3 regions of the Streptomyces sp. NPDC096310 genome follow, and region 3 is predicted to be linked to each of the others. Evidence: riboswitches for the same ligand, from Rfam matches in the RefSeq annotation. Region 3 holds a riboswitch; each other region holds the start of a gene.
The links. Region 3 has a riboswitch for cyclic di-AMP ahead of ACIQ7D_RS29170 (M23 family metallopeptidase). Riboswitches for the same ligand answer to the same signal wherever they lie in the genome.
Positions count from the first base shown of each region.

Region 1: linked by a shared signal. The riboswitch ahead of ACIQ7D_RS33415 (M23 family metallopeptidase) and the one ahead of ACIQ7D_RS29170 (M23 family metallopeptidase) in region 3 are both predicted to bind cyclic di-AMP.
Region 2: linked by a shared signal. The riboswitch ahead of ACIQ7D_RS02505 (peptidoglycan DD-metalloendopeptidase family protein) and the one ahead of ACIQ7D_RS29170 (M23 family metallopeptidase) in region 3 are both predicted to bind cyclic di-AMP.

Region 1 covers NZ_JBIWFO010000029.1:45,872-56,105, reverse strand. The annotation lists gene ACIQ7D_RS33435 (DUF5998 family protein) at 1-309, opposite strand, end outside; gene ACIQ7D_RS33430 (GNAT family N-acetyltransferase) at 391-3,276, opposite strand; gene ACIQ7D_RS33425 (HPr family phosphocarrier protein) at 3,406-3,687, shown strand; gene ACIQ7D_RS33420 (GntR family transcriptional regulator) at 3,839-4,540, opposite strand; gene ACIQ7D_RS33415 (M23 family metallopeptidase) at 4,738-5,532, opposite strand; cyclic di-AMP (ydaO/yuaA leader) riboswitch at 5,545-5,721, opposite strand; gene ACIQ7D_RS33410 (M16 family metallopeptidase) at 5,908-7,290, opposite strand; gene ACIQ7D_RS33405 (M16 family metallopeptidase) at 7,308-8,672, opposite strand; gene ACIQ7D_RS33400 (DNA topoisomerase (ATP-hydrolyzing) subunit A) at 8,899-10,234, shown strand, end outside.
Region 2 covers NZ_JBIWFO010000001.1:637,990-648,223, reverse strand. The annotation lists gene ACIQ7D_RS02550 (carbohydrate kinase family protein) at 1-195, shown strand, start outside; partial or broken gene ACIQ7D_RS02545 (DUF6745 domain-containing protein) at 305-439, opposite strand; partial or broken gene ACIQ7D_RS02540 (pyridoxamine 5'-phosphate oxidase family protein) at 677-1,031, shown strand; gene ACIQ7D_RS02535 (STM4015 family protein) at 1,147-2,097, shown strand; gene ACIQ7D_RS02530 (STM4014 family protein) at 2,101-3,264, shown strand; gene ACIQ7D_RS02525 (STM4013/SEN3800 family hydrolase) at 3,309-4,121, shown strand; gene ACIQ7D_RS02520 (STM4012 family radical SAM protein) at 4,118-5,485, shown strand; gene ACIQ7D_RS02515 (STM4011 family radical SAM protein) at 5,546-6,391, shown strand; gene ACIQ7D_RS02510 (SGNH/GDSL hydrolase family protein) at 6,434-7,258, opposite strand; gene ACIQ7D_RS02505 (peptidoglycan DD-metalloendopeptidase family protein) at 7,439-8,425, opposite strand; cyclic di-AMP (ydaO/yuaA leader) riboswitch at 8,430-8,596, opposite strand; gene ACIQ7D_RS02500 (tyrosine-protein phosphatase) at 9,035-9,847, shown strand; gene ACIQ7D_RS02495 (DUF6126 family protein) at 9,878-10,051, opposite strand; gene ACIQ7D_RS02490 (helix-turn-helix domain-containing protein) at 10,074-10,234, opposite strand, start outside.
Region 3 covers NZ_JBIWFO010000021.1:16,057-26,290, forward strand. The annotation lists gene ACIQ7D_RS29145 (sporulation protein) at 1-1,307, shown strand, start outside; gene lhgO (L-2-hydroxyglutarate oxidase) at 1,427-2,644, shown strand; gene trmB (tRNA (guanosine(46)-N7)-methyltransferase TrmB) at 2,825-3,595, shown strand; gene ACIQ7D_RS29160 (PrsW family intramembrane metalloprotease) at 3,654-4,997, shown strand; gene ACIQ7D_RS29165 (aldo/keto reductase) at 5,022-5,966, opposite strand; gene ACIQ7D_RS29170 (M23 family metallopeptidase) at 6,039-7,088, opposite strand; cyclic di-AMP (ydaO/yuaA leader) riboswitch at 7,100-7,254, opposite strand; gene ACIQ7D_RS29175 (PP2C family protein-serine/threonine phosphatase) at 7,515-8,711, opposite strand; gene ACIQ7D_RS29180 (MerR family transcriptional regulator) at 8,981-9,727, opposite strand; tRNA gene ACIQ7D_RS29185 (tRNA-Met) at 9,887-9,960, opposite strand; gene ACIQ7D_RS29190 (hypothetical protein) at 10,057-10,234, opposite strand, start outside.

The DNA of each region.
Region 1 (10,234 bases), on a different contig from region 3:
CACGACGGAGGAGATGCGGTCGGTCTTGACCGACTCGGTGGAGGTGGTGGCGTACGGCGTCGGGGAGCTGGAGTCGGCGGCCTGCTCGTCGGTGTGGCTGACGATGAAGCGGTGGGCCGTCAGCACGAGGACGGTGACATGCCGCCGCACCTCGTTGGCGTCGAACGTGGTCTCCTGGTGCACCAGGTACGACGAGATCGGCTCACCGCCGACAGCGGCCTCCACCGCCTCGGCCACGAGAGCCGGGTAGTAGCCGCTGCGCTCGATCGCCGTGCGCAGCCCCTGGGTCGTCGTACCGGTCTTCGCCATGCGCTCATCCTACGGTGGCCGGATGGCTGCCGGAGACGCCCTGCTCCGGGGGGTGACCGCCGAGCGACGGGCGGAAGGGCCTCAGTAGTAGCTGGGGAGGGTGCGCGGGCCGAGATCGTCGCGGGCGGGCGGCGGCGCGAGACGGACGGTGGCGCCGAGCACCGATACCCCTTGCGTGGCGACAACGACGGGCTCCAGGGTGACGGAGACGACCTCGGGGTGGTCGTCGACCAGCCGGGAGACGCGCAGCAGCACCTCCTCCAGGGCGGCGGTGTCGACCGGCGCGGAGCCGCGCCAGCCGAAGAGGAGCGGTGCCGTACGGATCGACCGGATCAGCTCGGCGGCGTCCCGGTCGGTGACGGGCACCAGCCGGTGGGCGAGATCGCCGAGGAGTTCGGAGGGGGCGCCGGCCAGCCCGAAGGAGAGCACGGCGCCGGCGGCGGCGTCGATGGCGGCCCGTACGACGGTGTCCACGCCGCGGGGCGCCATGGCCTGGACGACGGGGCGCAGCTCGACGGCGGTGCCGAGCGTCTCGGTCAGCTCGCGGTGGGCCAGCCGCAGTTGCGCCTCGTCGGCGAGGTCGAGCCGTACGCCGCCGAGGTCGGCGCGGTGGCGCAGATGCGGCGCGGTGGTCTTCAGGGCGACGGGGTAGCCGAGGCGCGCGGCGGCGGCGACGGCCTCGTCGGGGCCCGGCGCCGGCAGGGTCGGCCGTACGGGGATGCCGTACAGGGCGAGCAGTTCGTGGGCGTCGGCGGTGGCGAGACGGCGTGTGTCGGGGTCCGCGCCGAGGAGCCGGTCGATGAGGGCGGCGGCCGCGCTCCCGTCGATGGCGTCGTCCAGGAACTCGGGGACCTTGCCCGGGTCGGCGGCCTGGCGCCGCCACTGCGCGTACCGGACGGCCTCGGCGAGCGCGCGGACGGCGCGTTCGGCGGCGGGGTAGGCGGGGAGGCGGCGTACGGCGTCGGGGGCTGGGGGGTCGGCGGCGAAGGGGTCGGCGCCGGCCGTCGGTGTCTTCTCGGGCGCTGTCTCCTCGGGTGGTGACGGCTCCGGCGACGGTGGTTCCGGGAGCGGCGTCGCCGTGGCGCACGGTGACGGGCGGCCCGGGCCGCTGTCCGCCGCCGCGGACAGCGCCTGCGCGAGGCCGCCGATCTCGACGTGGACCACCGCGACGGGCTTCGCCGGGGCCGTCGCCGCGGCTGTTCTGAGCGCGGTGCCCAGCGCGCCGCCGCCGTCGGGGCCGGCCGTGCCCGTCTCCCCCACCCGGGGGATCGCGGTCACCACGACGGCGTCGCAGCCGGGGTCGGCCAGCGCCGCCGTGAGCGCCGTACGGAAGTCGTCGGGCGCCGCGGCCGTGGTGAGGTCCTGGGGCGGCAGGGGGCGCAGGCCCTCCGTGAGGCAGGCGTCGTACGTGAGGAGGCCGAGCGATTCGGAGTTGCCGAGGATCGCGACCCGCGGGCCCGCGGGGAGCGGCTGCGAGGCGAGCAGCAGGCCCGCGTCGACGAGTTCGGTGACCGTGTCGACGCGGATCACCCCGGCCTGCCGCAGCAGCGCCGAGACCGTGGCGTCCGGTATGCGGGTGACGGGGACGGTGTGTCCGGGCGGGGCGCTGCCGCTGTGGCGGGCGCCCTTGACCACGACGACCGGCTTCACCGCGGCCGTGCGCCGGGCGAGCCGGGTGAACTTGCGCGGGTTGCCGATCGATTCGAGGTAGAGCAGCGCGACATCGGTGTCCGGGTCCTCGAACCAGTACTGGAGGATGTCGTTGCCCGAGACGTCCGCGCGATTGCCCGCCGAGACGAACGAGGACAGCCCCGCGCCGCGCCGGTGCAGCGCGGCGAGCAGGGCGATGCCGATCGCGCCGGACTGGGTGAACAGGCCGATCCGGCCGCGCGCGGGCGGCTTCGGTGCGAGGGAGGCGTTCAGCCGGGCTCCCTCGGCGGTGTTGATGATCCCGAAGGCGTTGGGGCCGATGATGCGCATGCCGTACGAGCGGGCCTGCCGCACCAGCGCGTGCTGGCGTTCGCGGCCCTCGGCCCCGCTCTCCGCGTACCCGGCGGAGAGGACCACCAGGCCCCGTACCCCGGAGCGGCCGCACTCCTCGACCGCTTCCGGCACCCGGTCGGCGGGGACGGCGAGGACCGCGAGGTCGACGGGTTCCCCGATCCGGGTGACGGAGCGTACGGCGGGGGCGCCGTCGAGCGTCGCGGTGGACTCGGGGAACGCTCTGTTCACCGCGTACAGGCGGCCGGTGAAGCCCGCGTCGCGCAGATTGCGCAGTACGGTGCGGCCGACGCCGCCGGGGGCGCGGCCGGTCCCGACGACGGCGACCGCGCCGGGGGCCAGCAGCCGCTGTACGGAGCGGGCCTCCGCGCGCTGTTCACGGCCGCGCTGGACGGCCAGGGACTCGGCGGTCGGTTCCAGGTCGAGGGTGAGCCGTACAGCGCCGTCCTCAAAGCTGCGCCGCTGGGTGTAGCCGGCGTCCCGGAACACCTTGATCATCTTGGCGTTGGCGGGCAGCACCTCGGCGGCGAACCGGCGGATGCCCCGCTCGCGGGCGACGGCGCCGATGTGCTCCAGCAGGGCGGAGGCGACGCCGCGGCCCTGGTGCGCGTCCTGCACGAGGAAGGCGACCTCGGCCTCGTCGGCGGGGGCGGAGGCGGGCCGTCCGTGCTCGTCGGTGCGGTCGTAGCGTACGGTCGCGATGAACTCACCGCCGACCGTCGCCGCGAGTCCCACCCGGTCCACGTAGTCGTGGTGCGTGAAGCGGTGGACGTCACGGTCGGAGAGGCGCGGATAGGGCGCGAAGAAGCGGTAGTACTTCGACTCGTCGGAGACCTGTTCGTAGAAGCTGACCAGGCGCTCCGCGTCCTCGGTGGTGATGGGCCTGATCCGGGCGGTACCGCCGTCGCGCAGCACCACGTCCGCCTCCCAGTGCCCTGGATACGCGTGGTCCCGCGGGTGCTCCATGGGGCAAGCGTACGGCGGGGGCGGGGCCCGTGACCGGCGATCGGGGGTGACGGGGAGCTGTTCGGCGCCCCATGAGAGTCTGGTCCGGACATCTGTTTTGAGACTTTTTGCGACTTGAAGGGCAACACCATGGCTGAGCGCCGCGTCAATGTCGGCTGGGCCGAGGGCCTGCACGCCCGTCCCGCCTCCATCTTCGTCCGCGCCGCCACGGCCGCCGGCGTTCCCGTGACGATCGCGAAGGCCGACGGCAACCCTGTCAACGCCGCGTCGATGCTCGCGGTGCTCGGTCTGGGTGCGCAGGGCGGCGAGGAGGTCGTGCTGGTCTCCGACGCCGAGGGCGCGGACGCCGCCCTGGACCGGCTGGCCAAGCTGGTCGCCGAAGGGCTCGACGAGCTGCCCGAGACGGTCTGATCGGACCGGACTCCCCGGAGACCGGCCCGGAGAGCATTTCCACGACGGAGCCGTGGTCCACCGAATTCGGTGGACCACGGCTCCGTCTTTTCGTGCGGGCAGCAAAAAATAGGCCGCGCCAATTTCTCTTTCTTTGTATACGGCTCGATTGTTAATGCTGTGCGCTCGCAGTGTTTACGCCGTGTTGCGAAGCCCTCACCTTTTCGCGGCCGTGGCCGGGGCCGCGTCCGGGGCGGCGCAGCCGGTGCACCGGCATCGTGCGCTCCGCGTGCAGGGTGGTGAGCGCCCGCGCGCGTTCGCCGTCGCCGCGCGCCACGGCGTCCACGATCGCGCCGTGCTCCGCCCAGGACTCCACCGGGTGGCTGGGCTGCTCGACCACGTACATCCAGGCGATCTTGTGCCGGAGCTGGGTGAGCAGCGAGGTGAGCGCGGGGCTTCCGGACGCCTGGGCCAGCGTCTCGTGGAACCAGGCGCCCAGCGCGCGCAGATCCTCGCCCTGGCCCCTGCGGGCCCGCTCCTGGCCCAGTCTGACCAGTCCGCGCAGGACCTTGAGGTGGGCCTCCGTACGGCGCTGGGCGGCGCGCGCCGCGCCCAGCGGCTCCAGCAGCAGCCGTACCTCCAGCAGGTCGGCGGCCTCCTGCTCGGTCGGCTCGGCGACACAGGCGCCGACATGGCGGCGCGTGGTCACGAAGCCCTCGGACTCCAGCGTGCGCAGGGCCTCGCGCACCGGGACGCGGGAGACGCCGTAGCGCCGTGCGAGCTGCTCCTCGGTGAGCCGGCCACCCCGCTCGAACTGCCCGGAGACGATGTCGTCGCGAATAGCTGTGCATACCGAGTGCGCCGGAATGCGCATGTCCGAACCTCCGCCTTAATCCGCGCGAAACGCAGCCGATTGACGCCTGTTCCGTGACTCTATTGCAATCAACGCGAATTTCCGATGGGTGCCCGGAATCCATGGATATCTTTTGGCCGTCGGCAGGGCGGCGCGAAGGCCCCGTCGGGGAGCCGGGGCCTTCGCGGGAAGCGGTGCGCGGGTGGGGCGGCGAGCGGTCAGACCGCCACGCCGTGCGTACGGAGATAGGCGACCGGGTCCATGTCGGAGCCGTAGTCGGCGCTCGTCCTGGCCTCGAAGTGGAGGTGCGGTCCCGTGACGTTGCCGGTGGCGCCCGAGAGGCCGATCCGCTGCCCCGGGGTGACGCTCTGGCCGACGGAGACGCTGATCGAGGAGAGGTGCCCGTACTGGGTGTAGGTGCCGTCCGTCATCCGGAGGACGATGTTGTTGCCGTACGAGCCGCCCCAGCCGGCCTCGACGACGGTGCCCGCGCCGACGGCCACGACCGAGGTGCCGGACGCGGCGCGGAAGTCGACGCCCGAGTGGCTGCCGGAGGACCAGAGGGAGCCGCCGGAGTGGTAGCCGGTGGTGACGTACGAGCCGGCGACGGGGAGCTGGAAGGTGTTCAGCCGCTTGCGCTCCTCGGCGCGCGCGGCGCGCTCCCGCTCCGCGCGCAGCTCCTGCGCGCGGGCCTCCGCCTTGCGCTCCGCCTCGGCCTTCGCGGCGGCCCGCGCCCTGGCCTCGGCCTTCAGCCGCTCGGCTTTCTCGGCGGCGTGGCGCTGGGCCTGTGCCTGGTCGTCGACCGCTCCGGCGACGGCGTCGCCGATGGCGATGACCTGGGTCAGTCCGGTGTGTGCGGCGGCCTCGGTGGAGCTGTCGGCGGCGAGCGCCGGGGAGGCGAGAGAGCCGATGACGCCGGTCGCGGTCAGCGTCGCGAACCCGGCGGCGCTCGCGCCCTTGCAGGTGACGCGGTTCGGGGCGCGGTGCTTCCCGGTGGCACGGGTGAACGCCATGGAGTGGCTGGTCCTTTCCTTCCCTCTCGCCTACCGGGTTAGCTGACGGGTTCGGAGCAGGAAGGTCTCCTACGGACCCCTCCGCGCGCGGTGTGCCCGCGAAGGCCGTCCGATTCACCCCAGGGACGGTGGGTCCCCGGCTCCCGGGCAGCCTGGTAGCGGCTGACGGGGACTCGGCGATGGCTGTTCGGTGCCACGGATGCGGCGCAACGGCGAACAGCCGGACCGACGCTAAGCGGCTCGTCTTTCAATAACCAAACAGACAAGGTTTTTTGTAGCGCACACCACAGGGCAGACGAGCACGCTCCCCACCAAAGGTGGACATAAAGCAGAACCCCGGCGACCGCGGTCGCCGGGGTTCCCTCGAAAGCCGGATCAGCCTGTGACAACCGTCACTTCGCCGATTCCGAGCGCTTCGACCGGCTCCTTGATCTGCGCCGCGTCCCCGACCAGGACGGTGACGAGCCGGTCCACGGGGAAGGCGTTGACGGCGGCCGCCGTCGCCTCGACCGTGCCCGTCTCGGCCAGCCGCGCGTAGAGCCGCGCCTGGAAGTCGTCCGGGAGGTGCTGCTCGACCTGGTCGGCCAGCGTGGCCGCGACGGAGGCGGCCGTCTCGTACTTCAGCGGCGCTACCCCCACCAGGTTCTGCACGGCCACATCGCGCTCGGCGTCCGTGAGCCCCTCGGCGGCGAGGGTGCGCAGCACCGTCCAGAGGTCGTCGAGCGCGGGGCCGGTGGACGCGGTGTCAACGGAGCCGCTGATGGCGAGCATCGCGGCGCCCGTCCCCCCGTCCGGGGAGGACGGCGCGGAGGAGCGCAGGACCTGGCCGAAGGCGCGTACGCCGTAGGTGTAGCCCTTCTCCTCGCGCAGGACGCGGTCGAGCCGGGAGGTGAGCGTGCCGCCCAGGCAGTACGTGCCCAGCACCTGCGCGGGCCAGACCCGGTCGTGCCGGTCGGCGCCGATCCGGCCGATCAGGAGCTGCGTCTGGACGGCGCCGGGGCGGTCCACGATGACCACCCGTCCTGTGTCGTCGGCGGTGATGGCCGGCACGGGCCGGGGCGCGGCCGTGTCGCCCGTCCAGGCGCCGAGGGTGTCCGCGAGGATCGCGTCCAGGTCGACGCCCGCGAGGTCGCCCACGACGACCGCGGTGGCCGTGGCGGGGCGTACGTGCGCCTCGTAGAAGGCGCGGACGCCCGCGGCGTCGATGCGCTCCACGGTCTCCTCGGTGCCCTGGCGCGGCCGTGACATGCGCAGGGAGGCCGGGAACAGCTCCTTGGAGAGCTGCTTGGCGGCGCGGCGGCCCGGGTTGGCGGTCTCGTGCGGGATCTCGTCGAGCCGGTTCCGTACGAGCCGTTCGACCTCGCTGTCCGCGAAGGCGGGGGCGCGCAGCGCCTCGGCGAGCAGGCCGAGCGCCTTGAGCAGCCGGGAGACGGGGACCTCCAGGGAGACCCGCAGGCCCGGGTGGTCCGCGTGCGCGTCGAGGGTGGCGCCGCAGCGCTCCAGCTCGGCGGCGAACTCCTCGGCGCTGTGCTTGTCGGTGCCCTCGGAGAGCGCCCTCGCCATGATCGTGGCGATACCGTCGAGCCCTTCGGGCTCGGCGTCCAGCGGGGCGTCGAGATTGATCTCGACGGCCACCACCTGCTGGCCGGGGCGGTCGCAGCGCAGCACCGTCAGGCCGTTGCCGAGCGTGGAGCGCTCGGGGGCGGGGAAGGCCCAGGGCCTGGCCTCGCCGGCGGTCGGCTGCGGATGGAACTCCATGGTCACGGCAGCGTCGGTCACTGGTCCGCCCCCTCGTGCTCGTCGGTCTCGTCCTGGTCGGCGGCGTCGGCGTCTTCGGGGGTGACCGGTTCGTAGACCAGCACCGCCCGGTTGTCGGGGCGCAGCCGCGCCGCGGCGACGGCCCTGACCTCGTCCGCGGTGATGTCCAGGACGCGGTCGACGGCGGTCAGCGCGAGCTGCGGGTCGCCGAACAGCACGGCGAACCGGCACAGTTCGTCGGCACGGCCGGCGACCGTGCCCAGCCGGTCCAGCCATTCGCGTTCGAGCTGGGCCTGGGCCCGCTCCATCTCCTCGGCGGTGGGGCCCTCTGCGGCGAACCTGGCCAGCTCCTCGTCGACGGCCGTCTCGATCCCGGGGACCTCGACCCCGCCGGACGTCTTCACGTCCAGCCAGCCGAGCGAGGGGGCGCCCGCCAGCCGCAGCAGCCCGAAGCCGGCGGCGACGGCGGTGCGGTCGCGCCGTACCAGCCGGTTGTGCAGACGGGAGGACTCGCCGCCGCCGAGGACGGTGAGCGCCAGGTCGGCGGCGTCGCACTCGCGGGTGCCGTCGTGCGGCAGCCGGTAGGCGGCCATCAGCGCGCGGGCCGGGACCTCCTCGTGGACCTCCTCACGGAGCTGCTCGCCGATGGTGTCGGGGAGGGTGCCGTCGCGCGGCGGCTGCTTGCCGTCGTGCGAGGGGATGGAGCCGAAGTACTTCTCGATCCAGGCGAGGGTGCGCTCGGGGTCGATGTCGCCGACGACGGAGAGCACCGCGTTGTTCGGCGCGTAGTTCGTACGGAAGAACGCGCGGGCGTCCTCCAGGGTGGCGGCGTCCAGGTCGGCCATGGAGCCGATCGGCGTGTGGTGGTACGGGTGGCCCTCGGGGTAGGAGAGCGCGGTCAGTCGTTCGAACGCCGTACCGTATGGCACATTGTCATACCGCTGGCGGCGCTCGTTCTTGACGACGTCCCGCTGGTTCTCCATGGACTCCTCGTCGAGCGCGGCGAGCAAGGAGCCCATCCGGTCGGCTTCCAGCCAGAGCGCCAGTTCGAGCTGGTGGGTGGGCATGGTCTCGAAATAGTTGGTGCGTTCGAAGCTGGTGGTGCCGTTGAGGGAGCCGCCGGCCCCCTGCACCAGCTCGAAGTGACCGTTCCCCGACACCTGCGCCGAGCCCTGGAACATCAGGTGCTCGAAAAGGTGGGCCAGGCCGGTACGGCCCTTGACTTCGTGGCGCGAGCCGACGTCGTACCAGAGGCAGACCGCGGCGACCGGGGTCAGGTGGTCCTCGGAGAGCACCACGCGGAGGCCGTTGGCCAGGCGGTGCTCAGTCGCTGTCAGGCCGCCGGAACCGGCCTGCGCTGTGGCCGTGTGACCCATGGGCATGTACGTCCCTTCGATCGCGATATGGAGAAGTCCTGCCACTGTATGCAAGCGTGCCGACACCTGGCGAAGTTCCCCTAACAGGTCCGGGATCTGGCACCCTTCCGACACGCGCCCCTTCCTGTCCCAACGACGGGTCGAGGTCGGCGTTGTCAGTGGCGCGGTCCACAATGGTCCGCGTCAGTTCCAGAAGTTGCCGTACAGAACTTGTGAAGGAGCCGCAGCCGCGATGGCCCGCCGCAGCACCAAGACCCCGCCGCCGGAGGACTTCGAGGAGAAGATCCTCGACATCGACGTGGTCGATGAAATGCAGGGCTCCTTCCTTGAGTACGCGTACTCGGTGATCTACTCCCGGGCCCTGCCCGACGCCCGGGACGGCCTGAAGCCGGTGCACCGCCGCATCGTGTACCAGATGAACGAGATGGGCCTGCGCCCCGACCGCGGTTACGTGAAGTGCGCGCGCGTGGTCGGCGAGGTGATGGGCAAGCTCCACCCGCACGGCGACGCGTCGATCTACGACGCCATGGTCCGCATGGCGCAGCCGTTCTCGATGCGGCTGCCGCTGGTGGACGGCCATGGCAACTTCGGCTCCCTCGGCAACGACGACCCGCCGGCCGCCATGCGGTACACCGAGGCCAGGATGGCCGACGCGACGTCGCTCATGACGGAGTCCATCGACGAGGACACCGTCGATTTCGAGCCGAACTACGACGGCCAGGAGCGCGAACCGGTCACACTTCCGGCCGCGTACCCCAACCTGCTGGTCAACGGTGCCACCGGCATCGCGGTCGGCATGGCGACGAACATGCCGCCGCACAACCTGGGCGAGGTCGTGGCGGCCGCCCGCCACCTCATCAAGCACCCGGGCGCCGACCTGGAGACGCTGATGCGTTTCGTGCCCGGTCCCGACCTGCCGACCGGGGGCCGGATCGTCGGGCTGACGGGCATCAAGGACGCGTACGAGAAGGGCCGGGGCACCTTCAAGATCCGGTCCACGGCGACGGTGGAGGACGTCACCCCGCGCCGCAAGGGCATCGTCGTCACGGAACTGCCCTTCACGGTCGGCCCCGAGAAGGTCATCGCGAAGATCAAGGACCTGGTCTCCGCGAAGAAGCTCCAGGGCATCGCCGACGTCAAGGACCTCACGGACCGCTCGCACGGCCTGCGCCTGGTCATCGAGATCAAGAACGGCTTCGTGCCGGAGGCGGTGCTGGAGCAGCTCTACAAGCTGACGCCGCTGGAGGAGTCCTTCGGCATCAACAACGTGGCGCTGGTGGACGGCCAGCCGCTGACGCTGGGCTTGAAGGAACTGCTGGAGGTCTATCTGGACCACCGGTTCACGGTGGTACGCCGCCGCAGCGAGTTCCGCAGGACGAAGCGGCGCGACCGGCTGCACCTGGTCGAGGGGCTGCTCGTCGCGCTCATCGACATCGACGAGGTCATCCGGCTGATCCGGTCGAGCGACAACTCGGCACAGGCCAAGGAGCGGCTGATCGAGCACTTCTCGCTCAGCGACATCCAGACGCAGTACATCCTGGACACGCCGCTGCGCCGGCTCACCCGCT
Region 2 (10,234 bases), on a different contig from region 3:
GTCCCGCCCGCGCCGGTGGTGGACTCCAACGGCGCGGGCGACGCGTACGTCTGCGGATTCCTGTACGGGCGCCTCGCGGGCCTGGATCTCGAACAGAGCGCGGCGCTGGGCGCGGTCGCCGGTGCCTACGCCTGTACGGCCGAGGGCAGCGAGGCCCTGATCGGCCGGGACGAGTTGCTCGCGGCCCGGGTATGACCCCCGGGGCAGGTCCGGAGATCTGAGCCCCGGGGCTCCCGCACCCGGGGCTCTGCGGCTTCGCCCCGCCCGGGCAGGGCGACCCCCTTCCGGCGCGGGCCCCGGCTCGGGTCCGGCGTATCGGTACGTACGCCTCCGCTTCGAGGCCGAACGTCCAGGCCACGCCCTCTCTCGTCGAGCGGACCGTGGGCGGCACCCGCAGCCAGTAGGTGCCGTGGGCACCGTCCGGCTCCGGCGCGGAGTTTGGGCACCTCTACCCGCGTGTTCGTTTCGTACGGCCGCCACCAGCCCACATGCCGCGCCACCTCCGCGAGGCCCGCCGGCCGCTCGCCATGGCCGACCGCTCGCCATGGCCGACCGCTGCCGCCATCCGCCGCTGCTCCCGACCCACGAGGTTCACCCCGCTCGACGAAGGACCACCATGACCATCGACGTACCTCCGCCCGGGGCGGAGGATGCCCGATTCTGACAGGAACGCCGGATCTGCTTCCTCGCCACCCAGCGCCCGGACGGCAGTCAGCATCTCGTCCCCGTGGGTGTCACCTTCGATCCCGAGGCCGGCATCGCGCGCATCATCAGCGGCGCCGGAAGCAGGAAGGTCCGCAACGTCCGGGCGGCGGGCCCCGGGCGTGACGGTCGCGGTCAGCCAGGTCGAGGGGCGCCGTTGGTGCACCCTCGAAGGCACCGCGCTGGTCAAGAACGACCCGCGGTCCGTCACCGAGGCCGAACGGCGCTACGCCGAGCATTGCCGGCCGCCGCGCCCCAACCCCGAGCGCGTGGTCATCGAGATCACGGTGACCCGCGTGATGGGCACGGTGCGCCCGCCCGGTTGGTGAGGCGGACCCCGCCCCGCCGACCGGCATCGCCCCGCCGGCCGGAGTTGTCAGTGGCGCTTGGTAGAACTTCTCCACATCAGCCGATCACTGCCCGCCGGTGTCTGGAGCGTTCGTCATGACCGTCAATCACTACCTGCAGGAGCTGTACGGCCTGCCCGTGTACAGGTTCCCCGAACCCGGTGCGACCGAGGAGCTGCCGGACCCGGACTCGGTGGCGTGGCGGATCTCGGTCGGTTCGTACGAATCGTCGGAGTCGTGGGAGGAGGCGTTCGCCCGCTTCACGGCGAGCGTCGACACCACCGGCGTCCGGGCGCTGATCGTCGGTTCGTGGAGCGACGCGTACGAATCGGACCCTGAACCGGTCGTGTCGGCGCTGGTCGCGGCGCGTCACCGGCTGCCCGGCCTGCGGGCCCTGTTCATCGGTGACATGACGTTCACGGACTGCGAGATCTCCTGGATCAACCAGGGACTGCTCACCCCGCTGCTGGACGCCTTCCCTGAGCTGGAGGAGTTCGGGTCGCGGGGCGGCAACGGCCTGGACTTCCCCGCCGTACGGCACGAGCGGCTGCGCTCGCTCAGGATCGAGACGGGCGGCCTCGGCGCCGACGTGGTGCGGGGCATCGGTGCGAGCGACCTGCCCGCGCTGGAGTCCCTGGACCTCTGGCTCGGCTCGGACGGCTACGGCGCGGACGCCACCGTGGCCGACCTGGCGCCCGTCCTGACCGGCTCCCGGCTCCCTCGGCTGCGCCATCTGGCGCTGCGCAACAGCGTCATCCAGGACGAGATAGCTGTCGCGCTGGCCGGCGCCCCTGTGGTGGCCCGGCTGGAGAGTCTGGACCTCTCCATGGGCACTCTCGGCGACGAGGGCGCGCAAGCCCTCCTCGAAGGCCAGCCGCTCACCCACCTCAAGAAGCTCGACCTGCACCACCACTTCGTGAGCGAGCCGGTGCGGGAGCGGCTGCTCGCCACCCTCGGCGCCGCCGGGGTGGAGGTCGACCTCTCCGAGGTCGAGGAGGCGGAGGACTGGGACGACATCGAGCACCGCTACGTGGCGGTGGCGGAGTAACCGATGCCTTCCTTCACCGCCGGCCGGCACCGAACGCCACGACTGACCGTGGTGGGAATCCCCGGAAACCGCCGCCTGTCCCTGCTCCAGGACGCGGTCCTGGCCGCCGGGCTGGCACCGGCCCGGGAGGTCGGCTGGCTCGATGTGCTGCGCGGCCGGGCCGCGTTCGGCGCCGGGGAGACCGTACGGATCGACTCCCCCGGCGAGGACGCCGAGGTGGACCGGCTGCTGCGCGGCACGGACGACCAGACCCGGGTCGAGGGCACGGGCCGCTGGTACGAACGGTTCACGGCGGCCGCCCGTGACCTGGGCCGGGCGGCCACGGACGCCGGGGCCGAACTCCTCGACGACCCGGACGAGCTGGCGGTCCTCTTCGACAAGCGCCTCACCCACCGGGAACTGGACCAGGCGGGGGTGCCGGTCCCCCTGTCGCCCACCTCGGGCGCGGCGGCGCCCGCCGTGTCGGGCTGGGACGACGTACGGGCCCGGATGGCGGGGGCCGGGCTGCGCCGGGCCTTCGTCAAGATCGCCCACGGTTCCTCGGCCTCCGGGGTGCTCGCCGTGCGGATCGCGGGCCCCGGCCGGGTGAGCGCGATCACCTCCGTGGAGCTGGACGGCGCGGGCCGCCTCTTCAACTCCCTGCGGGTGCGCCGCTACACGGCCGAGCGCGAGGTGGCGGCGATCATCGACACCCTCGCACCGGACGGGCTGCACATCGAGCAGTGGGTGTCCAAGGGGACGCAGCAGGGCCGCGCGGCCGATCTGCGCGTGGTGGTGGTCGCGGGCCGCGCCACGCACGCGGTCGTCCGTACCAGTGCCTCGCCCATGACCAACCTCCATCTCGGCGGGGCCCGGGGCGATCTCGACGCGGTCCGCTCCACGGTCGACGCGGCGGGCGGCAGCTTCTCCACCGTTCTCGCCCTGTGCGAGGCGGCGGCGGCCTGCTTCCCGGCGACCCACTGCGTGGGGGTGGACCTGATGCCGGAGCCGGGCTGGCTGCGGTACGCCGTCGCCGAGGTGAACGCCTTCGGCGACCTGCTGCCCGGCCTCGGCGGACTGCCGGAACGCGAGGCCGCCGGCCTGGACACCTATGCGGCGCAGCTCGCGGCCCTGCCCCGCCGGGCCGGCCGTGCCGCGGCCCACCGGCCGTGCGGAGATCCCGTATGACATCCCCCCGCCCCGAGGCGCCCGGGGCCGTCCCCCCGCCCGACATGAACGAGGTGGTCGGGCGCGACGACCTGCTGCTCGTCACGCTCGACACGCTGCGCTTCGACGTGGCGTGCGAGCTGGCCGCGGCGGGCCGTATCCCGCATCTCGCCCGCCATCTGCCGGCCGGCCGCTGGGAGGAGCGGCACTCCCCGGGCAGCTTCACCTACGCCTCGCACCAGGCGATCTTCGCCGGTTTTCTGCCGACCCCGGCCGCCCAGGGGCCGCACCCCCGGCTGTTCGCCGCGCGCTTCGGCGGCAGCGAGTCGACGGCCGCCAGGACGTTCGTCTACGACACGCCGGACCTGGTCTCGGGCCTCGCCGCGGCCGGTTACCGCACGGTCTGTATCGGCGGGGTCGGCTTCTTCAACCGGCGGGGCGCGCTCGGCTCGGTCCTGCCAGGACTGTTCCAGGAGAGCCACTGGGAGCCGGAGTTCGGCGTGGCGTCCCCGGTCTCCTTCGAGGCGCAGATCGCCCGCGCCGAGCGGGTCGTCGCCGGCCTCGACCGGGAGCGGCGGCTCTTCCTCTTCGTCAATGTGTCGGCGCTGCACCAGCCCAACTGGTTCCACCGGCCGGGCGCCACCGAGAAGGCGGGTGACACCCGGGCCACACACGCCGCCGCGCTCGAATATGTCGACCGGCACATCGGCCGGCTCTTCGCCGCCGCGAGCAGCCGCCGCCGGTGTTTCGCGATCGTCTGCTCCGACCACGGCACCGCCTACGGGGACGACGGCTGGAGCGGCCACCGGCTGGGCCACCCGTCCGTCTGGACGGTGCCGTACGCCCACTTCTTCCTTGAGTACGGGAGCACCCCATGACCACCGCGCCGTCACCCACGGCCCCGGCGACCACGCCGCGTCCGTACGAGAGTTACGTCTACGCCTATCCGCACAAGACGGCGTACCGCCCGCTCGACGACCGTCCGGCGCTGGCCGCCGAGTGGGCCACTGAGCGCAAGGACGCGCTCTCCCTCTATCTGCACATCCCGTTCTGCGAGGTCCGCTGTGGTTTCTGCAATCTCTTCACGCGGATCGGCGCGCCCGGGGAGCTGACGACGCGCTATCTGGACGCGCTGGACCGGCAGGCGACGGCGGTACGCGACGCGCTGGACGCCGGCGGGGGCGGGGAGGGGCCGGTGCGGTTCGCCGCCGCGGCCTTCGGCGGCGGTACGCCCACCTATCTGGACGCGGCTGAACTGGAGCGGCTCTGCGACCTGGCCGAGAAGCGGATGGGCGCCGATCTGCGCGCCGTCCCGCTCTCCGTCGAGACTTCCCCCGCGACCGCCACCGCCGACCGGCTGGCCGTTCTCGCCGAGCGGGGCGCGACCCGGCTGAGCATCGGGGTCCAAAGCTTCGTGGACGCGGAGGCGCGGGCCGCCGTGCGCCCGCAGCGCCGCGCGGAGGTCGAGGCCGCCCTCGGCCGGATCAGGGACGCCCGGATCCCCGTCCTCAACATCGATCTCATCTACGGCATCGACGGCCAGACCCCGGCGACCTGGCGCCGCTCGCTGGACGCGGCGCTCGCCTGGCTCCCCGAGGAGCTGTATCTCTACCCCCTGTACGTACGGCCGCTCACGGGCCTCGGCAAGCTCGGTGCTGGCAGCGACGCCCGGTGGGACCGCCAGCGGCTGGGTCTCTACCGGCAGGGCCGCGACCATCTCCTCGCCGAGGGGTACGAGCAGGTGTCCATGCGGATGTTCCGCCGCCGGGACGCGCCGCCCCAGGGCGCCGACGACTACGCGTGCCAGACCGACGGCATGATCGGCCTGGGCTGCGGGGCCCGCTCGTACACCTCCCGCCTGCACTACTCCTTCGACTACGCCGTCGACATGCGCGCGATACGGGCCATCATCGACGCCTACACGCGGACGGAGGACTTCTCCCGCGCCGAGGTGGGCCACCGGGTCGACGGGGACGAGGCGCGCCGCCGCCATCTGCTCCAGTCGCTGCTCCAGGCCCGGGGCATGGCGGTGGCGGAGTACCGCGCGCGCTTCGGCGCCGATCCGGCCGAGGACTTCGGGGCCGAGCTGGACCGGTTCGCCGGACTCGGCTGGCTGGACAGCGGTGCGGGCCCCGGGCTGCTGCGGCTCTCCCCCGAAGGTCTCGCGCACTCCGACGCGCTGGGCCCGGCGCTGTTCTCGCCCGCCGTGCGGGCCGCGATGGCCGCCTACGCCTCGAAATAGCCCGCCGAGGCGGCGGCCCGAGCCGCCGCCGAAGCGGACCGACGCCCCGAAGGGAGCCCCATGGACCTGACGATCCTCTACCGCGGACCGCTCGCCTCCTGCGACTACGACTGTCCGTACTGCCCGTTCGCCAAGCGGCGGGACGGCCCGGAGCTGCTGCGCGCCGACCGGGCGGCCCTGGAGCGGTTCACCGCGTGGGCGGCCGCCGCCACGGACGACCGGCTCTCCGTGCTGTTCACGCCGTGGGGCGAGGGGATGGTCCGCTCCTGGTACCGGCGGGCGCTCACCGAGCTGTCGCTGCTGCCGCACATCCGCCGGGTGGCCATCCAGACGAATCTCAGCTTCCGTACGAACGGGCTGGCGGACGCCGACCCCGCGAAGCTCGCCCTGTGGTGCACGTACCACCCGGGGCAGACGCCGTACGACCGCTTCCTGACCAGGACCCACGAGCTGGCGGAGCGCGGGATCCGGTTCAGTGTGGGGGTCGTCGGCCTCGACGCGCATCTGGAGCACGCGCGCCGGCTGCGCGCCGAGCTGCCCCCGCACGTCTATCTCTGGATCAACGCGGCCGAGGGGCACGCGTACACGGACGAGGAGGCGGCGCGGTGGACGGAGCTGGATCCGCTCTTCCCGTACAGCCGCCATCCGCACCGCTCGGCCGGGCTGCCGTGCCGGACGGGCGAGTCGGTGATCTCGGTGGACGGCGAGGGTACGGTACGGCGCTGCCACTTCGTCCGCGCCGAGCTGGGCCGTCTCTACGACGGCTCGTACCGGCGCGCGCTCGCGCCGCGGGCCTGTCCGCTGGCGGTGTGCGACTGCCATATCGGCTATGTCCATCTGGAGACGCTGCCGCTGTACGACGTCTTCGCCGGCGGGGTGCTGGAGCGGATCCCGGCGGGGGCGTGAGGTCACGCGGGGCCGCCCCCGCCGCCCGGGATCCGGGCCGTGTCAGTGCTTCAGGGGCAGCAGGTCCGGCCTCTTCGCCTCGATGTGGTCGCCGGAGGAGGCGCCGCGCAGCCTCCGTCCGATCCAGGGCACCAGGTACTCGCGGGCCCAGTGGATGTCGTCGCGCCGTACTTCGAGCGTGCCGCGCGGGGGCAGCGGCGGCCAGGGCTGGTCCGGGTCGGCGGGTACGTCGACGCCCAGCACCTGCCCGGCGCGCAGCGCGACCCGGGTGTGGCCCTCGGCCGACAGATGCAACCGGTCGCCGTCCCAGGCCCGCCGGTCCTGGACGGTCCTGAAGGACCAGAGGTCGAGGACGGGGCAGCCGTAGCGGTCGGCGATGGCCCGTGTGTGTTCGTTGAACGTGGCGATCTTGCCGCGCAGATGGCGCAGGACGGGCACGCGGCGGGTGTCGAAGCCGGTGGCCAGCATGACCGTGCCGACGGCGCCGGTGAGGTCGGCGACGGCCCGCTCGAAGCGCTCGGCGACATCGTCGGGGTCGGTGCCGGGGCGGATGATGTCGTTGCCGCCCGCGCAGAAGGTCACCAGGTCAGGGGCGAGCTTTTTGGCCCGGGGGATCTGCTCCGCGACGATCTGGTCGAGGAGCCGGCCGCGTACGGCGAGGTTGGCGTAGCGGAAGTCGCCGTGGACGGGGTCGGCCGTCGCACCGGAGACCGGAAACTGGTCGGCGAGCAGGACCGCGAGCCGGTCCGCCCAGCCGACGAACAGCCCGTCGGGTCCTGGATCTCCCACGCCCTCCGTGAAGCTGTCACCGATCGCCGCGTACGACCCGAATATCTTGTCTCTTCTTGCTCTCGAATCGTCTGCCACAGCAGGGTATTTTCCACCCGGTCATGTGACCTACGCGACCGTAGGCGGGGGTTGACGTGGGGTGAGAAAGACCATCGGTCAATTTTCTTTCAAGTGGGAATAGCGAAAAGCCGTGCGGCCCGGCACATTCGGTGCCGGGCCGCACGGGAAACGCGGGTGTCGCGGTGTTCGCCGGACGGGTCAGATGGAGACGCCGTTCTGCCGGAGGAAGGCCAGCGGGTCGATGTCCGAGCCGTACTCCGGTCCCGTGCGGATCTCGAAGTGCAGGTGCGGCCCGGTCACGTTTCCGGTGGCCCCGGAGAGTCCGATCTGCTGGCCCGTGGTGACGCTCTGGCCGGCCGAGACGGAGAGGGAGGAGAGGTGGGCGTACTGGGAGTACAGGCCGTTCTCGTGCCGGATGACGATCTGGTTGCCGTACGAGCCGCCGTTGCCCGCGGTCACGACGGTGCCCGCGCCGACCGCCTTCACGGTGGTGCCGGTGGAGGCCACGAAGTCCACACCGGTGTGGTAGCCGCTGGACCAGCTTCCGCCCGCGGCGCGGTACGCCGTACCGACCCCGACGCCGTCGACCGGCAGGGTGAAGCCGGACGCGCTGCTGCGCGCGGCCGGTTCCGCGGCGGGCGCCGCCTTCTTGGCCGGCGTGGAGGAGGACGTGCCGGACGAGGGCGCCTTCGACGACGTGGACGACTTCGGCTTCGACGACTCGGTCTTCGACGGCTTCGACGGCTTCGAGGCGGCGGGCGCCTCCGAGCGGGCGCTCGCGCCCTTGCCGCCGATGGTGAGCTTCAGGCCGGGGTGGATCAGCCCGGGGTCGGCGCCGACGGCCTGGCGGTTGTCCTCGTACAGGCGCTGCCAGCCGCCCTGTACGTTCTGCTCGTCGGCGATCTTGGAGAGGTAGTCACCGGCGACCACCGCGTACGTGTGGACGCTGGTGCCCTCGGAGCGGGTGACCTGCGTCGCGGCGCCTCCCTGCGGGGCGGCGGACAGGTTCTGCGCGGTGGTCGGCGCGGTCTGCGGAGCGGCGGCGGGTGCGGCCTGCTGCGCGGCGTGCGCGCCGGTGGCGCCGATGAGCGGCAGCGCGATGGCGGCGCCGCCCGTTCCTGCGGCGATGAATCCGCGCGAGAACGGATTGGTCCTCGGGCGGCGGTGCTTACCCTTCGCGGGCATGGCGAATTCCTCTCCGGCGCCTACGAGGTGAGCTGTCGGGTTCGGGCTGGAGCTGCCCGGCCGCGCGTGGTGCGCGACTTCACCCCGAGCCGTCCCTGGTGCCGGAGCACCGGAACGGCGTACTACCTGGTTCCCCCGCTCCTGCCACGCGTGAATGGGTGGATGGTGTCCCCGAGGCGGCGGCAGGATTCGGCGTTCCGCTCGGATTGAGGGTGAACGTAGGCGAGTGGGACGGCCGGAACAAGCCACCCTTTTCCATCGGCTGCGTACCTGTCCTGCCGGCGGAAGATCGCCCGTCACCCTGCGTGGAGTCCCCCCTCCAATTCCCTTTCGAGGGGGCCTTTCCCTTTCGCGCCGTCACCACGGAACGTCACGGATATGATCCTGCTCACGGGGCGCCACCCATCTCCCCCGCGACCGGGGCAGGTTATGCGGAATCAGTCAATACGGACAGCGGGCTGTTTGGGCGTTTTCTCCCCGTGTGCCCGCTCCGTACGCGGACGCTTGCCCGCCGTTCCGCCGAACCGACCGGCGCGCCAGGGGATGTCGTAGGGTCGGGGGCCGACTCCGCCGGCGATCGGCGCCGACGGCAGACCCGCAGGAGCAGCCGTGACGCAGCAGTCGCCGCAGGTCCCGTCCACCGAGCCCGAGCTGTCCGGAGTACGCAACTTCCGTGATGTCGGCGGCCTTCCGACCGTGGACGGACGGCGGGTGCGGTACGGCGCGCTCTACCGCAGCGGGCATCTCGCCCACGCCACCGTCGAGGACGCCGCCTTCCTCACCGGCCTGGGTCTGCACACGATCTTCGACTTCCGCAACTCGGCCGATCTGAGGCTGGACGGCGCGGACGTGGCGCTGGCGGGCGTACGTCATGTGAACATCCCGCTCTCCGACCCGGCCGACGGCGCCGAGTTCTGGCGGATGGTCCGGCACGGCGACCTCGACCAGCTCCGCGCGCTCCTCGGGGACGGCAGAGCCGCGGCCCGGATGATCCGCTCGTACGGCGCGATCGTCACGGAGCGCGCGGCGGAGCACAGCCGTCTGCTGCACGCACTCGCGGAGGACAGCCTCCCCGCACTGCTGCACTGTGCGGCGGGCAAGGACCGCGCCGGTATCTCGGTGGCCGTGGTGCTGCTCGCGGTCGGGGTGGAGCCGGAGGCGATCGAGGCGGACTACCTCACGTCGAACGACCCGCACCGCCGTTACCTCTTCCGCCGCGCCGTCAGCACGCCCGCCGCGGTGTCGGATGAGGCGTCGGCGCTGCTGAGCCCGCTCTTCGACGCCCGCGCCGGCTATCTCGCCGCCGCGTTCGAGGCCATCGGAAGGACCTGGGGCTCCACCGACCGCTATCTGTCCGACGGCCTCGGCCTCATGCCCGGGACCCGCGAACGGCTGCGCGGCCGCCTCCTGGACGAGGGCTGAGGCCGCCGGTGCTCCGTCGCGGCCGGGCCGTCACTGCCCCTGGGCCCCGAGGTGGAAGAGGAGATAGAGGAAGGCCGCGAAGATATGACCGGCGACCAGATAGGCGAAGAGCCGGATCACCAGCCCGCGCGGGAACTTCTTCTCCTCGTCCATCACATGTTCCGGCGCTCCCTCGTGAGGCACCGGCTGCTCTGTCTCCGACATGACGGGGGCCTCTCTCAGCGGGTCAGACACGGTGGGCCGGGTCGCCGAGGCACAGGTCGGCGGCCGGGCTCTGGAGCAGGGTGTGGACGAAGAGCAGCTCGGCCCCCTCGGGGCCGGCCGCCGCGATGCGGTGCGGGGTGAGCGAGTCGAAGTGCGCACTGTCCCCGGGGCCGAGCAGATGCA
Region 3 (10,234 bases):
TCGCGGCAGCCATCGGAGCGAAACTGGGACGTCCTGTCCCACTCCACGAGATAGGGCTCGCGGACGCGGACCCGGCCCCCGAGGTCGGGCTCGCCTTCCCGCGCGACGTCGGGGAGGCGGTGCGCACGGCTACGGAGCTGTACCGGCTGGACCTCGCGGGCCGGCGTGCGGGCAGCGGGGGCATCTGGCAGTCGCTGGCCGGATCCTTCGCAGTGAGCGCTTACGCGACGCCCGCGTCCCGGTGGCTGATAACACCCGCCGACTCCTCGGTCGCCCGTGATCCGGCGGTCGCGGAGGCGGCGCAGGGAGCGCACGGCGGGGGCGGACACGCCGTGCAGGGAGCCTCCGACGCGACCGGTCCTGCCGGGGCCCCCGGCGAGCTGTCGCCCCTGCGTGTGGGCCACAGTGATGTCGCCAAGCTGCGTGAGGCGGCGTCCGACGCCCGCCGCTGGGACTCCAAGTACGGGGGCGGGGACTGGCGTTCGTCGATGGTCCCCGAGTGCCTGCGGGTCGACGCGGCGCCGCTGCTCCTCGGGGCGTACAGCGACGAGGTGGGCCGGGGGCTCTTCGGCGCCACGGCCGAACTGACGAGGCTGGCCGGGTGGATGGCCTTCGACACCGGTCAGCAGGAGGCGGCGCAGCGCTACTACATCCAGGCGTTGCGGCTGGCGCGGGCGGCGGCCGACGTGCCGCTGGGCGGGTACGTGCTGGCGTCGATGTCGCTCCAGGCGACGTACCGGGGCTTCGCCGACGAGGGCGTCGACCTGGCGCAGGCGGCGCTGGAGCGCAACCGGGGGCTGGCCACGGCCCGCACGATGAGCTTCTTCCGGCTGGTGGAGGCGCGGGCGCACGCGAAGGCGGGCGACGCGGTCGCGGCCGGGGCGTCGCTGAAGGCGGCCGAGGGATGGCTGGAGCGCTCCCGGGACGGGGACGCGGATCCGGGGTGGCTGGGTTTCTACTCGTACGACAGGTTCGCGGCCGACGCCGCCGAGTGCTACCGCGATCTGAAGGCACCGCGCCAGGTACGGCAGTTCACGGAGCAGGCGCTCTCCCGGCCGACGGAGGAGTTCGTACGCTCGCACGGTCTGCGGCTGGTGGTGAGCGCGGTCGCCGAGCTGGAGTCGGGCAATCTGGACGCGGCCTGCGCGGCCGGTACCCGGGCGGTGGAGGTCGCCGGGCGGATCTCGTCGGCCCGTACGACGGAGTACGTACGGGATCTGCTGCACCGGCTGGAGCCGTACGGCGACGAGCCCCGGGTGGTCGAGCTGCGGGAGCGGGCCAGGCCGCTGCTGGTGGCGCCCGCGTAGGCCCCGTCGGGCACACCTCGGCGGTGCGGGGAGGCCCCGGTCGCGTTGGTGCCCGCGCGGGGGTTTGAGCACGCCGTCCCCGGGCCAGTGCACTATCGGGGTGGGAGGTGACGCGCGCGATGGGCACACGCGTGGGGTTCGACTGCGAGGTACTGGTGATCGGCGGCGGGATCGTCGGCCTGTCGACGGCGTACGCGATCACGCGCGCGGCCCCCGGCACCCGTGTCGTCGTCCTGGAGAAAGAGCCGGGCCCCGCGCGCCATCAGACGGGCCACAACAGCGGGGTGATCCACAGCGGGGTCTACTACCGCCCGGGGTCGCTCAAGGCGCGGTACGCGGTGCGCGGCTCCGCCGAGATGGTCAAGTTCTGCGCGGAGTACGGCATCGCGCACCGGGTCACGGGCAAGCTGATCGTCGCCACCCGCCGCGACGAGCTGCCCCGGCTGCACGCCCTGGTCCAGCGCGGCCGGGAGAACGGCCTGCCGGTACGGGAGCTGGGTCCGGCGCAGATCCTGGAGTACGAGCCGCAGGTGCGCGGCGTCGCGGCGATCCAGGTCGGCACGACGGGCGTCTGCGACTTCGCGGCGGTCGCCCGGCAGCTCGCCGCGTCGGCGGAGGCCGCGGGCGCGTCCGTACGGTACGGATCCGAGGTCACCGCCGTCGACCGGCGGCCCTGGGGCGTCGCGGTCCGCACCGCGTCCGGGGTGGTGGTCAGGGCGCGCGCCCTGGTCAACTGCGCGGGGCTCCAGTGCGACCGGGTGGCCCGGCTCGCGGGCGACGAGCCGGGGATGCGGATCGTGCCGTTCCGGGGCGAGTACTACGAGCTGGCCAGGCCGGAGCTGGTCCGGGGGCTGGTCTATCCGGTGCCGGACCCGGCGTTCCCGTTCCTCGGGGTGCATCTGACCCGGTCCGTCGACGGCAGCGTCCATGTCGGCCCGAACGCGGTCCCGGCGCTGGCCCGCGAGGGATACACCTGGAGCGCCGTACGCCCGGCGGAGCTGGCCGCGACGCTGGCCTGGCCCGGGGCGTGGCGCACGGCGCGCGCCCACTGGCGCTACGGCGCGGGCGAGCTGCGCCGCTCGCTCTCGAAGCGGGCCTTCGCGGCGGCCGTACGGAGGCTGCTCCCCGCGATGAGGGACGCCGACCTGCGCCCGGCGGCGGCGGGCGTACGGGCCCAGGCGATCCTGCGGGACGGCACCCTGGCGGACGACTTCCTGATCCGGCGGGCGGGCCGCACGGTCCATGTCCTGAACGCGCCGTCACCGGCGGCGACCGCGTCGCTGCCCATCGGCCGGGAGGTGGCACGCCGGGCGCTCGCGGCGCTGGCGGAGGAGTAGGGACCGGGGGCGGTCCGCCGGGGTCCGTAGAATTGGGGCATCGCGACCGGGTCCCGGCCGCCCCCGCCCCCGCCACCAGCCCGGATTGCCGAGATGACCGAGAACCCCACAGCGAGCCGCCCCACGGACCGCCCCACGGACCGCGGTGCGGACCGTGCCGTGAGCCGTCCCGCGAGCCGGATGTTCCCCGAGGGCACGGGCCCCGCGGCCGACCCCGCCGGGTCGCACTTCGAGCGGCGCATCCGCAGCTTCCAGCCGCGCCGCAGCCGGGTGACCACCGGGCAGGCCGAGGCGCTGCGGCGGCTGTGGCCGGTCTGGGGCCTGGACATCGACGGCCAACGGGTGCTCGACCCGGCCGCGCTCTTCGACGGGCTGCCGGTCGTCCTGGAGATCGGCTTCGGGATGGGCGAGGCGACCGCGCGGATGGCCGCCGCCGACCCCGGCACCGGCATCCTCGCCGTCGATGTGCACACCCCGGGCCAGGGCAATCTGCTCCGGCTCGCCGAGGAGAACGGGCTGTCCAACATACGGGTGGCCAACGGCGACGCGATCATCCTGCTCCGGGAGATGCTGCCGGCCGCGTCGCTCGACGGGGTACGCGTCTACTTCCCCGACCCCTGGCCCAAGAAGCGCCACCACAAGCGCCGGCTGATCCAGCCGGAGTTCCTGGACCTGGCAGCGGCCCGGCTGAAGCCCGGTGCCGTACTGCACTGCGCGACCGACTGGGAGCCGTACGCCGAGCAGATGCTCGCCGAGCTGACGGCCCATCCGGGGTTCGGGAACACGGCGCCGGACGGCGGCTACGCGCCGCGGCCCGCCTTCCGGCCGCTGACCCGGTTCGAGGGCCAGGGGCTCGACAAGGGGCATGTGGTGCACGACCTGCTGTTCCGCCGCACCGAGGATTCCTGTACGGAAGATTCCCGTACGGAAGGCTCCCGGGCCGGAAGTTAGGCCCTGGGATCACCCGGGGTGATCGCCAGGTGTCAGTGCCCCTCGCTAGGGTCATCAGGTGTCAGAACCGTCCCCGCACCGCCTCGACCCGCATCCGGCCATCCCCGTCTACGAGCAGCAGGAGCTGCGGGGCGATCTGTGGAGCGCCGTGCCTCCGCCCGCCCGCAGGCGCTACCGGCCGACGCGTGCGCTCTGGCGCAACAGGGGGGTCAGGGCCGGGGCGTTGATCACGGTGCTCGCGCTCTGCGCGCTGGTGATCCTCGCGCTCGTCCGGGAGCAGACCGGGCCCGAGGGCTTCCTGGTGGGGCTCGGGCTCGCCGTGCTGCCCGTACCGCTGCTGGCCGCCGCCTTCCGCTGGCTGGACCGGGTCGAGCCGGGTCCGTGGACGAATCTGCTGTTCGCGTTCGCCTGGGGCGCCTTCGCGGCGGCGCTCGTCGCGATCATCGCGAACTCCTTCGCGACGGAGTGGATCGCCACCGCCACCGCCGACCCGGCCGGCGCCGAGTCCCTGGGCGCCACGGTGATAGCGCCGGTCGTCGAGGAGAGCGCGAAGGCGACGGCGATCCTGCTGATCTTCCTCTTCCGCCGCAGGAGCTTCACGGGGCTGGTCGACGGCGTGGTGATCGCGGGCTTCAGCGCCACCGGCTTCGCCTTCACGGAGAACATCCTCTATCTGGGCAACGCCTTCGGCGAGGACCAGACCCAGGGGCACTCCGGGCTGAACTCGGTCACGGCCGCGACCTTCTTCGTACGCGTGGTGATGTCGCCGTTCGCGCACCCGCTCTTCACGGCGGCGACGGGGATCGGCTTCGGTCTGGCGGCCGTGGCGGCCCGGCGCCAGAAGGTGCGCCGTGTGGTCCTGCCGCTGCTCGGGCTGGTCCTCGCGATGGGCATGCACGCGCTGTGGAACGGCTCGGGGTCGCTCTTCGGGCCCTTCGGCTTCTACGCCGTGTACGGGGCGTTCATGGTGCCGGTCTTCGGGCTGCTGACCTGGCTGGTGATCTGGAGCCGCCAGCGCGAGCTGCGGACGCTCGCCGCCGAGCTGCCCGCGTACGCCGCGGCGGGGTGGCTGCCCCAGGCCGCGCCCCTCGCGCTCTCCTCGATGCGGGCGCGCACGATGGCGCGGGGTTTCGCGAACCGCGGCCACGGCCGCGCGGCCGCCCGGGCGGTCGGGGAGTACGAGGCGTTCGCGACGTCCCTGGCGTTCCTGCGCCACCGGGCCGGGCGGGACCCGGTCGGCCCGGACTTCGTGGAGCGCGAGCAGGAGCTGCTGCACCACCTGTGGGAGCGCAAGGAGATAGCCGGGCCCGCGCTGACCTATGCGGCGCGGGCCACGGGACGGGTGCGGGTGCCGCCGCCGTACATCGACTACGACGGCTACAACCCGTACCGCCAGTACTGATCCTCTGCTGTCCTGGTGAGAACGTCAGGCGGAGGCGGCGGTCAGCTCCGCCAGCTCCTCCTCCGTCAGCTCCAGCTCCGCGACCGCGAGCAGCGCCGGAAGCTGCTCGGCCGTGCGCGCGGAGGCCAGGGGCGCGACGACGGTCGGCTGCGCCGCCAGCCAGGCGAGCGCGACGGTGGCGACCTCGGCGCCGTGCGCCCCGGCGATCCGGTCCAGCGCGGCGAGGACCTTGACGCCGCGATCGGACTCCAGGTACTTGCCCGCGCCCTCGGCGCGCGCGCTCTCCACCTGGGTGCCGGGGCGGTACTTGCCGGTGAGGAAGCCGGAGGCGAGGGCGAAGTACGGCACGACGGAGAGGCCGTGGCGGGCCACGGTGTCCCGCAGGGGGCCCTCGTAGGTGTCGCGCGAGACCAGGTTGTAGTGCGGCTGGAGCGCGACGTACCGGGCCAGCCCCTCGCGCTCCGCGAAGGTGAGCGAGGCGTCCAGCCGCTCCGCGCTGATGTTGGAGGCCGCGACGGCGCGGACCTTGCCCTCCTTGACGAGCTGGTCGAGGGCGGTGACGATCTCCTCGACCGGGACGTCCAGGTCGTCGAAGTGCGAGTAGTACAGGTCGATGTGGTCCGTACGGAGCCGGCGCAGCGACTCCTCGGCCGCGGCCTTGATGTTCGCCGCCTTCAGCCCCTTGTACTGCGGGTGCTGGCTCACCTTCGTCGCGACGAGCACGTCGGCGCGGTTGCCGCGCGCGGCGATCCAGTCGCCGAGTACGGTCTCGGACTCACCGCCGACGTGACCCGGCACCCAGGCCGAGTACGCGTCGGCGGTGTCGACGAAGTTGCCGCCCGCGGCGGCGTACGCGTCGAGGACGGCGAAGGACTCGGTGCGGTCCGCGGTCCAGCCGAAGACGTTGCCGCCGAGTGCGAGGGGGAAGACCTTGAGGTCGGAGGAGCCGAGAGTACGCATGGTGGTCATGCCTACTCCCAACCCCATCGAAGAACGCCCTATTCCGTTTCCGGACTCGGAAGTCGACCCCAGGGCTTGACCTCAGGGATTGATGCCCTTGCCGTTCAGCCAGGCCATCGGGTCGATGCCCGTGCCGCTCGCCGTGTGGACCTCCAGGTGGAGGTGCGGCCCGGTCACGTTGCCGGTCGCGCCGACCCGGCCGATGACCTCGCCGGTGGAGACCTTCTGGCCGGCGCTGACGGAGAGGGACGACTGGTGCGCGTACCAGATCTCCGTACCGTCATCCAGCTCCAGGACCGTGCGGTAGCCGTACGAGCCTGACCAGCCGGCCGACTTGACGGTGCCGCTGTGCACGGCCTTGATCGGCGTGCCCGTCGGCGCCGCGAAGTCCAGGCCGGTGTGGTACCCGGAGGACCAGAGGGAGCCTGACTGGCCGAAGGAGGAGGTGAGGGTGTACGAGGAGGTGGGGAGCGAGTAGCTGGCCGCCAGCTTGGCGAGGCGTTCCTTCTCGGCCTTGGCCTTGGCCTCCGCCTCGGCCTTCTTCTTGGCCGCCTCGATCTTCTTCTCGGCGTCGGTCTGGCGCGCCTTGGCCTGGGCGGCGGCCTTCTCGGCCGCCGCGTCCTGCGCCGCCGCCTTCTGGGTCGCGTCGGCCTCGGTCTGCTGCCGCTCGGCCTGCTGGAGGATGCGGGCGCGCAGCGCCTCGCCGGCGTCGGTCGCGCCCTGTTCGGCGTCGGAGGCCGTCAGCCCGGCGGTGGTCAGCGGCTCGCCGGCCAGCACCTCGGAGTCGGAGTCGTCCGAGCCGAGGTAGCCCATCCCCGGCAGGGACTTGGCGTCGGGAAGGTTGTCCGCGATGGCATCGGGAAGGGATATGGAGACGGCGGGCTTGTCCTGGGCGGTGGCGATGCCGCCCGCGCCGACGGCGGCGATGACACCGACGCCGAGGACGGTGGAGCTGCGGGCGAGTCCGTTGCGCTGCTTGGCGACGCGGTGCTTGCCGCGGACGGGGCGGACGGACTCCTCGGTGGGGTTCCACTCCCCCCAGGTGCCGGGCGCCTCGTTCTCACCGCCGCTGCCGAAGGAGTGGGGTGCGAAGGTCGCCGTTGCCGTGGGGGCAGGCTGGTTGGACGCCACTGAGGCGTGCTCCTTTCCTTCCTTCTCGCCTACCGGGTTAGCTGACGGGTTCGGAGCAGGAAGGTCTCCTACGGAGGCCCCCTGCCGTCCAGGACGGCAAGTAGCTCCCGATTCACCCCAATTGGTGGTTCCCCGGTTCCCTCGCGGGATTCGGCGCACGCGCGCGGTGCCATCTCTGGCGACGGCTGGGACGACCGCGCTGCGTTATCGAACGTTAATAGAGACCAGGGCGTTATTCCAAGCTGTTCCCGGTGATCGTTAACGACTTCGCATCGGATGTACCGGGACACAAGAGAGCACATCAGGGCGAGTTGAGCAGTGCCCCCGGCATATCGATCCGCCCCACATACCTGACGGTACGTCATATGTTATGCGGAGGGAGACGCCTCGATCACCCTTCGTGACCGACAGCCCCGAAGCCGTGCGTCAGGGCACGATCCGCATCGTCCTGCGCCGCTCCGGCTCCCCCTCCGAGGGCCGGCTGACCGCCAGCAGCGCCATGTCGTCCTGGCTGCCGCCGCCCGTGTGCAGCCGTACGTCGTCGATCAGCGCCTGGAGCATCTCGTCCGGCCCCTGGAAGATCCGCCCGTCGAGCCGTTCACGCGGGGCGTAGAAGACCCCGTGGGCGTCCCGCGCCTCGGTGAGCCCGTCGGTGTAGAAGAGCAGCGTCGCGCCGTCGGGGTACGCGGACTCCTCCGCCCGGTCCGGCCACGCGCCCAGCTCGCTCATGCCCAGCGGCAGCGCCGGATCGTGCGCCGCCAGCATCCGTACGGCCCCGTCGTGGCACAGCAGCGGCTCGGGATGGCCCCGGTTGACGAGCCGTACGACGCCCTCGCCGTGCGGGATCTCCGCCAGTACGGCCGTGGTGAACCCCTCGAAGACATCCAGCCCGTCCCGCCGCGTCCCCTCGCGCAGCAGCGAGCGCTCCAGCCGCTGCGCGACCCCCTCCAGCGAACTCTCCTGCTCCGCCGCCTCCCGGAACGACCCGATGATCACGGCGACCGCCTCGACCGCCTCCAGCCCCTTCCCCCGTACGTCGCCCACCACCAGCCGTACCCCGTACGGCGTGTCCTGCACGGCGAACAGGTCCCCGCCGATGAACGCGCCCTCCTGCGCCGCCTCGTACCGCGCCGCGATCCGCAGCCCGCCGATCCGCTCCGCCGGTCTGGGCAGCACGGCGCGCTGGGCGGTCTCGGCGATGATGCGGGCCGAGGCCAGCCGTTCGCCGCTGCGTCTGACGACCCCGTTGATGTAGAGCGCCAGGGCGGAGACGACCAGCACCGTCAGCAGCTCGCTGACCGACACCACGGTGAAGAGCGTGCCCGTGTGGACGCGCAGAGCCACCTCGGCGGCGAGCGAGGTCACAGCCACCAGCAGGGTGCCGAGCAGCGGGTAGAACGGCGCCGCGACCAGCGGGGCCGCGGCGAAGAGCGGCGCCGAGGTGACGCGGGTCGGGGTCGCCAGGTCCAGAACCACCCCGCCGAGGATCACCAGCGCGGGCAGGAACCGGACGAACCGGCGTCCGGCGAGGCGCCGCCCCCCGTATCCGTGCGGCCCGTACGCCCCTTCGCCCACCTGGGCCAGGTTCCGGGCGGGGTCCCGCCGGTGGTCGCGCCCGTTCATGGCGGTCGCCCAGAAGCCCGCACCGTCGGCACCCCAGAAGCCGGCGCCGTCGGCGTCCTGCCTGCCCCTGCCGCCGAGGCGTTCTCCGATCTTCCTGAGCTTCCCCACCAGTCGTCTCCTGCCCGGTCCGCCGACGGCTGCGGACGGTACCGCGCTCCACCCAGGCTGGCCGCTGCCGTACCGGGCAGCGACCCGCCCTCGGCCGACTGGGCTACGGGGACCGGTAGGGGGCCGGTACGCGGACCACGGAGCACCGGTGGGAAGACGGCTCAGTCGGTCAGGTGGCGCTCGGCGTACACCTTCATGGCGTCCCGCACGAGCACAGCCGTACCTTCACCGTACTGGTCATACGTCGCGGTGAAACGTCGATCATCGACGTACATGGCCGTCACGCCGATGACATAGGACCTGGTGGGCTCCATGGTCACCGACAGCCAGTCGCAGTGACGCCGGGCGACCGCCTGCGCCTCGTCGCTCGAAGGGCCGTGGCCGGCCGCCGCCGTACGCCCCCAGTCGCGGGCGATCGACTCGTGCCGCTCCCCGAACGCCCGGCGCTCCTCCTCGCTCAGCGAGCGCCACCAGCGGTCGCTCTTCTCGTAGGCGGGGCGGCCCCACCTCTCGGTGACCTCCTGCTCGTACCGTGTGTGCGCGAAGCCGTCGAACACTTCTTCCGCCATGAGATCCTCTCCGTTCCCGGTCTTGTGGAGAGTGGTCCGCACGGACGAGATCAGCCGTCCGATGCGCTCGCGTTCCTGTTCCAGCAGGGCCAGATGACCGCGCAGAGCGGCGGCCGTGTCCTGCTGGCCGTCGAGTATCCGGGCGATGTCCGGCAGCCCGAGCCCCAGCTCCCGCAGCAGCAGGATCCGCTGGAGCCGGACCAGGGCCTCCTGGCCGTAGTACCGGTACCCGTTGGCGCCGGTCCTGCTGGGCTCCAACAGCCCCAGCTCGCCGTAGTGCCGGAGCGTACGGCTCGTCGTGCCGGCCTTCTTCGCGATGTCCTGGATCGACCACTCCATGACGTTCACGGTAGAAGTTGACGTTACGTAAAGGTCAAGCCCTGATTCTCCCGGGCTCCCGGATTGGCTCCGGGCACGACGCGACTCCGGGCACGACGCGGCTCCAGACACGACGAAGGCCCGGATTCACCAGGAATCCGGGCCTTCGTTCTCTTCCAGTAGCGGGGACAGGATTTGAACCTGCGACCTCTGGGTTATGAGCCCAGCGAGCTACCGAGCTGCTCCACCCCGCGCCGTTGAATGCAACTCTACGCCATCCGGAGCACGGTCATGACCACTTTCCCGTGGAGCCGCCCGTCTCCCCCGGGACCGCCGGGAAACGGGCCCCGCTACGCGGCTTCCACGACGTCCGCCCGTACGGCCGCGGCCCACTCCACCAGCAGCCGCTGGTAGCGCTCCTGCTCGGCCGAGGACAGCGCGCTGCCCGCACGCGCCCACAGCGCGCGGATCTCCGCGTTCACCACGGCGGCGGATCTGACGGGGGACGCGGACGGGGACGCGGACTTC